One region of the Mesorhizobium sp. CA16 genome, then DNA from elsewhere that is predicted to be linked to it. Evidence: riboswitches for the same ligand, from Rfam matches in the RefSeq annotation. Region 1 holds a riboswitch; the other holds the start of a gene.
The links. A riboswitch is a leader RNA that binds a small molecule or an ion and turns the genes downstream of it on or off. The one in region 1 is predicted to bind thiamine pyrophosphate.
Positions count from the first base shown of each region.

Region 2: linked by a shared signal. The riboswitch ahead of LB525_RS25145 (Ykof family thiamine-binding protein) and the one ahead of thiB (thiamine ABC transporter substrate binding subunit) in region 1 are both predicted to bind thiamine pyrophosphate.

Region 1 is NZ_JAIUHP010000012.1:3,090-6,453, reverse strand. Features, by position in the region: gene thiP (thiamine/thiamine pyrophosphate ABC transporter permease) at 1-1,037, opposite strand, end outside; gene thiB (thiamine ABC transporter substrate binding subunit) at 1,270-2,280, opposite strand; TPP riboswitch at 2,326-2,431, opposite strand; gene LB525_RS17445 (thiamine diphosphokinase) at 2,567-3,211, shown strand; gene LB525_RS17440 (ABC-F family ATP-binding cassette domain-containing protein) at 3,213-3,364, shown strand, end outside.
Region 2 is NZ_JAIUHP010000022.1:59,027-62,390, forward strand. Features, by position in the region: gene LB525_RS25135 (hypothetical protein) at 1-225, shown strand, start outside; gene LB525_RS25140 (hypothetical protein) at 916-1,260, opposite strand; TPP riboswitch at 1,481-1,593, shown strand; gene LB525_RS25145 (Ykof family thiamine-binding protein) at 1,584-2,192, shown strand; gene LB525_RS25150 (ABC transporter permease) at 2,529-3,314, shown strand; gene LB525_RS25155 (ABC transporter ATP-binding protein) at 3,311-3,364, shown strand, end outside.

The DNA.
Region 1 (3,364 bases):
CTGAGAAGCGCTGCAAGCAGGGCAAGGCCCGCGCTGGTGAGGGTGGCGCGGCGCACCGCTTCCTCGCCTGCCAGCCGGCCGAGATCGGCCTCCAGGCCTGAAAGCAGCGTCGCCGCCATCGGTCCGGCAACGAACAGCAGCGTAAGTGCGATGAGGCCGGCATTCAGCACGGTTTCGAGCGGGCCCGCGGAAAGGTAGCGGCGCGGCGCGACCGGCAGATTGGCATCACCGACCGTGTTGGCGCCGAGCCGCGTGAGTGCTGCGACCACGACGAAGGTGAGCGCGATCTGAAGAAACGTCACTGTTACGGCCCGCGTAGGATCGAAATCGAAGCGCAGCGCCTGGTAGATGGCCACTTCCAGTGTCGTCGCGGCCGGACCGCCGCCGAGCGTCAGCACGATGGTGAAGGAGGTGATGCAGAGCATGAAGACCAGCCCGGCAATCCCCGGCAGGGCCGCGCGCAGCACCGGCCATTCGATCAGCCGGAAGGCCGGCCAGGCACCCATGCCGAGCTGGCTCGCCAGCCGCCACTGGTCGGCGGGAACGGTGCCCAGCGCCTCGAGGAACAGGCGCGTCGCCAAGGGCAGGTTGAAGAAGACATGAGCGACAAGGATGCCGGAGAGGCCGTAGATCCCCGGCCAATCCCCACCGCCAAGTCCGGCCAAGACGCCGGCAAAATATCCAGCCCGACCGTAGAGCGCCAGGATGCCGAGCGCGGCGACGATCGCCGGCAATGCCAGCGGCACGGTGAACAATTGCAGGATCAGGCGGCGTCCCGGGAAACTTGGGTGCCTCGACAAAGCGCGCGCCACGAGCAGCGCCGGCGCGACCGACAGCAGCGTCGAGAGAGCCGCCTGCCACAGCGTGAAGCGGGCGACGCGCAGGAGGTAATTGTCGAAGGCGGCGGCAGCGCCGGAGAGGTCGTGCGCGCCTTCGACGGCGAGGCCGGCGAAGGCACCGCCGATGAGGAGGGCGATGGCCGCCAGCGCGACGACGCCGGCGGTGACGCGGGAGTCAGGGTGCACGGCGGCTTGCATGCTGCACCTTGGTGGAATTCAGCAAACGCCGCGTTCCTTCGCGCCCCCCTCTGTCTTGCCGGACATCTCCCCCACAAGGGGGGAGATCAGCAGCGCCCGCGCCTCGCTCATCACTGCAACGTTGCCAGTTGGCGAAATCGCCGATGACAGCCAATCTCCCCCTTAGAGGGGGAGATGTCCGGCAGGACAGAGGGGGGCGCCGTAGAGCGATCATCTTGCGCGAATAGCGATCCTACTTGCTCATCACCGCCAGCCACTCATCCACCCACGCCTTGCGGTTGGCGGCGACCTCCTGCGGGCTGAACAGCAAGGTCTTGGTCGGCTTCACCAGTTTGTCGAAGGCCGGGTTGAGCGGCTTGTCGGTCTTGCCGGCCGGGAACATCCAGTTGGTTTCCGGAATGACATCCTGGAATTTCGGTCCGGTCATGAAGGCGATGAACTTTTGCGCCAGCGGGTTCTTCGCGCCCGTCATGGTGATGCCGGCAACCTCGATCTGCAGGTATTCGCCTTCCTCGAACGAGGCGGCCTGGTAGCGCTCGGTGTTCTCGGCCACCATATGGTAGGCCGGCGAGGTGGTGTAGGACAGCACCATCGGCGCCTCGCCTTTGGTGAACAGGCCATAGGCTTCGCTCCAGCCCGGCGTCACCGTCAGGACCTTGGTCTTGAGCTTTGCCCAAGCCTCCGGCGCTTTGTCGCCATAGACTGACTTCACCCACAAAAGCAGCCCGAGACCGGGCGTCGAGGTGCGCGGGTCCTGGATGACGATTTTGTCCGTGCCGGCGCCTTCGATCAGCTCCTTCAGGCTCTTCGGCGGGACTTTAAGCTTCTGCGTGTCATAGATGACGGCGAAATAGCCATAGTCGAAAGGCACGAAAGTGTCGTCGCTCCAACTTCCAGGGACGTCGATGGCGGAGACTTCGCCATGCGGCGCGAACAGACCGCTCGACTTGGCGTCGGCGGTGAGATTGGTGTCGAGGCCGAGCACGATGTCGGCCTTGGTGCCGGCGCCTTCGAGCTTGACGCGGTTGAGGAGCGCCACGCCGTCGGCCACCGAGACGAATTCGAGATCGCAGCCGCATTCGGCCTCGAATTCCTTCTTCACCGCCGGGCCGGGACCCCAATCGGCGGTAAAGCTTTCATAGGTATAGACGGTGAGCTTGTCCTTCGCAGCGGCAGGCGCGACGCCCGCCAGAAGCGAAACTAAGCCGGTTGCGAGAATGAGATGGGACAGTATTGCGCGCATATCGGCGCCTCCTTCGTTCGAGTGACAAGGAATTGAGGCGCCGGATGGTCCGAAACGTCTAATCCCTCCGCCGGTACAAACCGGATCAGGTTCAGCGGGTTGGCTTGATCGCCTCTCAGCCGGATCACGTCCGGCACCCCGTTAGAGCGTTTCGACAGATAGGCCCGGCCGAAGCAGCGCGCAAGCGGAAGTTTGCCGGGCAGCTAATGTTCGCCGGTACCCTCGCAGCCGAAGCGCACGGCATCCCGCTTCCGTTTCGCCCGACGGGCTGGTAAGGGCGACGGCCATGGGCACATTCACCATCCTGCTTGGCGGCGAGCTTATCCGCACGCCCCGGCTCGAACGCCAGATCGAAGGCTCGCGCGTCATCGCCGCCGATGCCGGCATCGGCCATGCCCGCATGCTTGGACTTGTCCCCGAACTTTGGGTCGGCGATTTCGACTCGGTGCCGGCGAACCTGCCGGATGACCTCGCCGCCGTGCCGCGAAAAGTCTTTCCGGCCGAGAAGGACATGACCGATGGCGAGCTCGCCATAGCGGAAGCGCTTCAGCGTGGCGCCACCAGCCTCGTGTTGGCCGGCGCCTTTGGCGGCAAGCGCGCCGACCATGCCTTCCTGCATCTGGCGCTGGCCGTGCGGCTGGCCGAGGCTGGCACGACCGTGCTGCTGACCAGTGGCGCGCAGGAAGGCGCTCCCATCCTGCCCAGCAAGGCCAGCTTCGACTATGACGACGGCACCTTGTTTTCGGTGCTCGGCTTTTCCGACCTGTCCGGCCTGACGGTCACCGGCGCCAAATGGCCTCTCGACCGCGTCGAGGTGGCGTTCGGTTCCTCGCTCACTATATCAAATGAGGTCAAAGGGCAGCTTGGCATCGCGCTGGAGCGCGGCCGGGCGCTGCTTCTGGCCCACCCCTATCCTCTTCCAGAAAGTTGACATGGCGCCGCCACTCCTCAACCTCGACGGCATTAAACTGACTTTCGGCGGCACCCCGCTGCTCGACGGCGCGGCGCTCAGCGCATCCGCCGGCGAGAAGATCGCGCTGGTCGGACGCAACGGCTCGGGCAAGTCGACGCTGCTCAAGATCGC
Region 2 (3,364 bases), on a different contig from region 1:
ATGGGCCCGTACTGGCAAAAATCCGAGGATGCCTATGCCGCGCCGATGAACGTCATCCCCAAGGTCGTGTTTTCGAAAACGCTGAAAAAGGCAACTTGGCCAGAGTCCACTATTGCGAAAGGTGACCTGCACGAGGAATCGCTAATTGAAAAGCAACCCGGCGGCGAAATTATTGCGGGGCGGCGCAGAGTTCGCTCAGGCGCTGTCGAAGGCAGGTCTGATTGATGAGTATGTCATCCTGACTCGGCCGATCCGCCTATGGCGGTGGCAAACCGCTATTCAGCGGTTTGACGGACGCGCTCAAGCTAAACGTCCTCGTGACGGCCGCTTACGATAACGGCACCATGCTTCGCATCTACGCTCCCCGCTGAACCGTCACGACCTCTGAGCGAAGGCTTCGGCCATGGCGGCCGGCTGACCGGCACGCTCGGCGTCGCCGCCGCCAGCAGCCACGCCGGCGGCATGCGGGTTGCAATTAAGCTATAAGAGGAGGCTATCGCGTCCCTTGCTTTCCGGCGTATCGCGCGACCGCGCAGAGGAAGGCAAGCGCTGCCATGTCGCAAGCTGCGCGTGACGGCGACGGACCTTTGGCGAAAAGGACCGCGTCGGCAACCGGGACCGTCAGGCCATGCTTGCGGGCGAATGAAATGACTTCGTAGGGCTGATCGTCAGGCTGTATGCCGATGTCGATTTGTTGGTCCATCAAAACGAAATTCCTCCCTGGTATACGGCTTTACCCTCCTTCGCCTGCGCAGAATTAACGCCCGGCCGCTCGCCCGCGTCCACCAATTGGCGATTGTGTGAAACGATGCATTTTTCGAGGCCCAGAGCCGAGGGTTGCAGCGGCATGATTGTTCGCGTCGCTGGCGGCCTTGGAGTTCCTTCCCTTCTCTAACGGAAGAGGTCAAAACGCTCTCACCACGCATCGCTCGATCGGGCAAACCTGACCCCCGCGGCGATCATCGCGCTTTCGCATTCGCTGATCAGCCTGAGGTTGCGCAAATACCGCGCCGCCGTCTCCGGCAGCCAGGCCGCGCACGCCTCGACGTAGGCGCGGCCATGCACCAGCGTGCCGGTCGAAAGCCGCTCCTCCTTTTCGGCGATCACCTTCAGATATTGCCGGATGAAGCGGATGTCGTCGGCGATGTCCTGGCTGGCCATGCGCCAGGCGCCGGCAAGGCGTTCGCGCTCGGCGAGCGGCAAAGGCGACAACAACGGATGGGAGAGGTCGGCAAAAGCGGCATGGTTCGCGGTGTTCAAGCAAATCCCCTCAAAGGAAGGGAAGTATCGTACTTTACGTACGAAAAGCAATCAAGCGAGATTCGTACAATTTGAACGACAAAATAGGTTAGATAAAGCAGTTATAAGAAAACTACAAAAATCTTATAACCACCGGCATCTCCCATAGGGAGATGGGCGGTTGGCCCAACCGACACCGCAAAAAAGCGCTTTCCCAGCACCGCAAACAGTGCTTTAACCCGGCCATCCACAGGGGTGCTCCGTACGGTCGGGGCTGAGATGGTGGCGGCAAGCCTCCGGACCCTAAAGCTGATCTGGATAATACCAGCGGAGCGAGGCGGGCCATGTTTTCCGGCGCACAGATTTCCCTTTATCCCATGGCCGACGATTTCGTCGGCGTGATCCTTGGCGCGCTTGGCGCGCTCGATCCTTACCGCGACAGGCTGAGGATCGAAACCGACGATATCTCGACGCTCCTGGTCGGGCCGCCCGAGGTGCTGTTCCCAGCCATGCGCGACCTGTTCGTGGCGGCCGCCAAAAGCGGCAGGCACTGTGTTCTGTCGGCAGCCGTCTCGCGCGGCTGCCCCGGCGAGCCGGATGACCCGATCTGCCGCTCCGAGGAGATCGGCGGCCCGGCGATCCCGCTCGACGACCGCAAGCGCGCCGCGCTGCGCGCCGTCGGGGCCATGCTTTCGACCAACCAGCCGGTGGCGGCGCAATTCTCGCTCTATGTGATGGGCACCGGCGACCACATGGACGAGATCTATGGCTGCATCGATTTCCTGAAGCGGTCCGGCGTCTTCGAACGCTCCAAGCATTTTTGCACCAAGCTGCGCGGCGACGCCGGCGCGGTGTTCGCCACGCTGAACGAAGCCTTCTGCCGCTTCGGGCCGGGCGCCGGTCACGTGACGCTCGACATCACCATTTCGGCGAACAGCCCAACCGCGGCTTGAGCGCAAGCTCGATCTATCGAGGTAGATGTTGTGGCTGTTTGGCTTGATCCATTGCGTGGGGGAGATGCCCCCAGTCCCATCTCGCAGGAGAGAGGGGAACCTCTGGAGATTGGCGAAACCCGAGGTGACGGCCAATCTCCCCCCTTGCGGGGGAGATGCCCGGCAGGGCAGAGGGGGGTGCTGTCCCGCCGGCCTTTCAACTGGTTGCGCACGCGGCGTTCGCCAACCGCTCCCGCACAACTTTCGAAAGCTGGCGTTCCGTCGCGCCTCCCTCTGGCCTGCCGGCCATCTCCCCCTTTAGGGGGGAGATCAGCCTTCACCACGACCGTCGCCAAGATCTTGCCCGCTGCGCTGGCTTTCGCTCTCCTTCTCGTCGCTTGGGAGCTCTACGCCCGCCTTGGCGGCATCGCCCCTACCGTGCTCCCTGCACCCTCGCGCGTGCTGGCGCAGGCCTGGGAGAACCGGGCGGCGCTGGCCGACAACACGCTTCCCACCATCCGCGCCACGCTGGCGGGCTTTGCATGCTCGCTCGTTGCCGCCTTCATCCTCTCGGCGCTGGTTGACTTCTTTGCCCCCTTGCGCCGCGCGCTGTTCCCGCTCCTGATCGCCAGCCAGACCTTGCCGCTGGTGGCGATCGCGCCGCTGGTGGTGCTTTGGTTCGGCTTCGGGCTATTGCCGAAGATCCTGCTCGTGGCGCTGGTCACCTTCTTTCCGATGATGGTGGCATTGGTCGAGGGCTATGCCGCCACGGCCAAGGAAATCAGTCAGATGCTCGCCGCCATGGGAGCAGGGCGCCGGCGCATCTTCTGGCTGGCTCGGTTGCCGTCGGCGCTGCCCTATTTCTTCGCTGGACTGCGCATCTCCATCACCTATGCGGTGGTCGGCGCCATCTTCGCCGAATATGCGGGTGCCGCCAAAGGGCTCGGCATCTATATGCTCAACGCCAAGAACAATTTCCGCCCCGACCTGGTGCTCGCCGCCGTCGCGGTCAGTTCGGCGCTCACGCTCACGCTGTTCGGCCTCGCCGTGCTCGCCCAGCGTCTCGCCATGCCCTGGGAAAATGCAAGGAGCGAAATGGCGGAGCGCTATGGCGACAAGCCTTCCCGAGAGGGCCGGCCATGACCCGGCTCGAGCTCCGCAACGTGCGAAAAAACTTCGGCATGCTCGAGGTT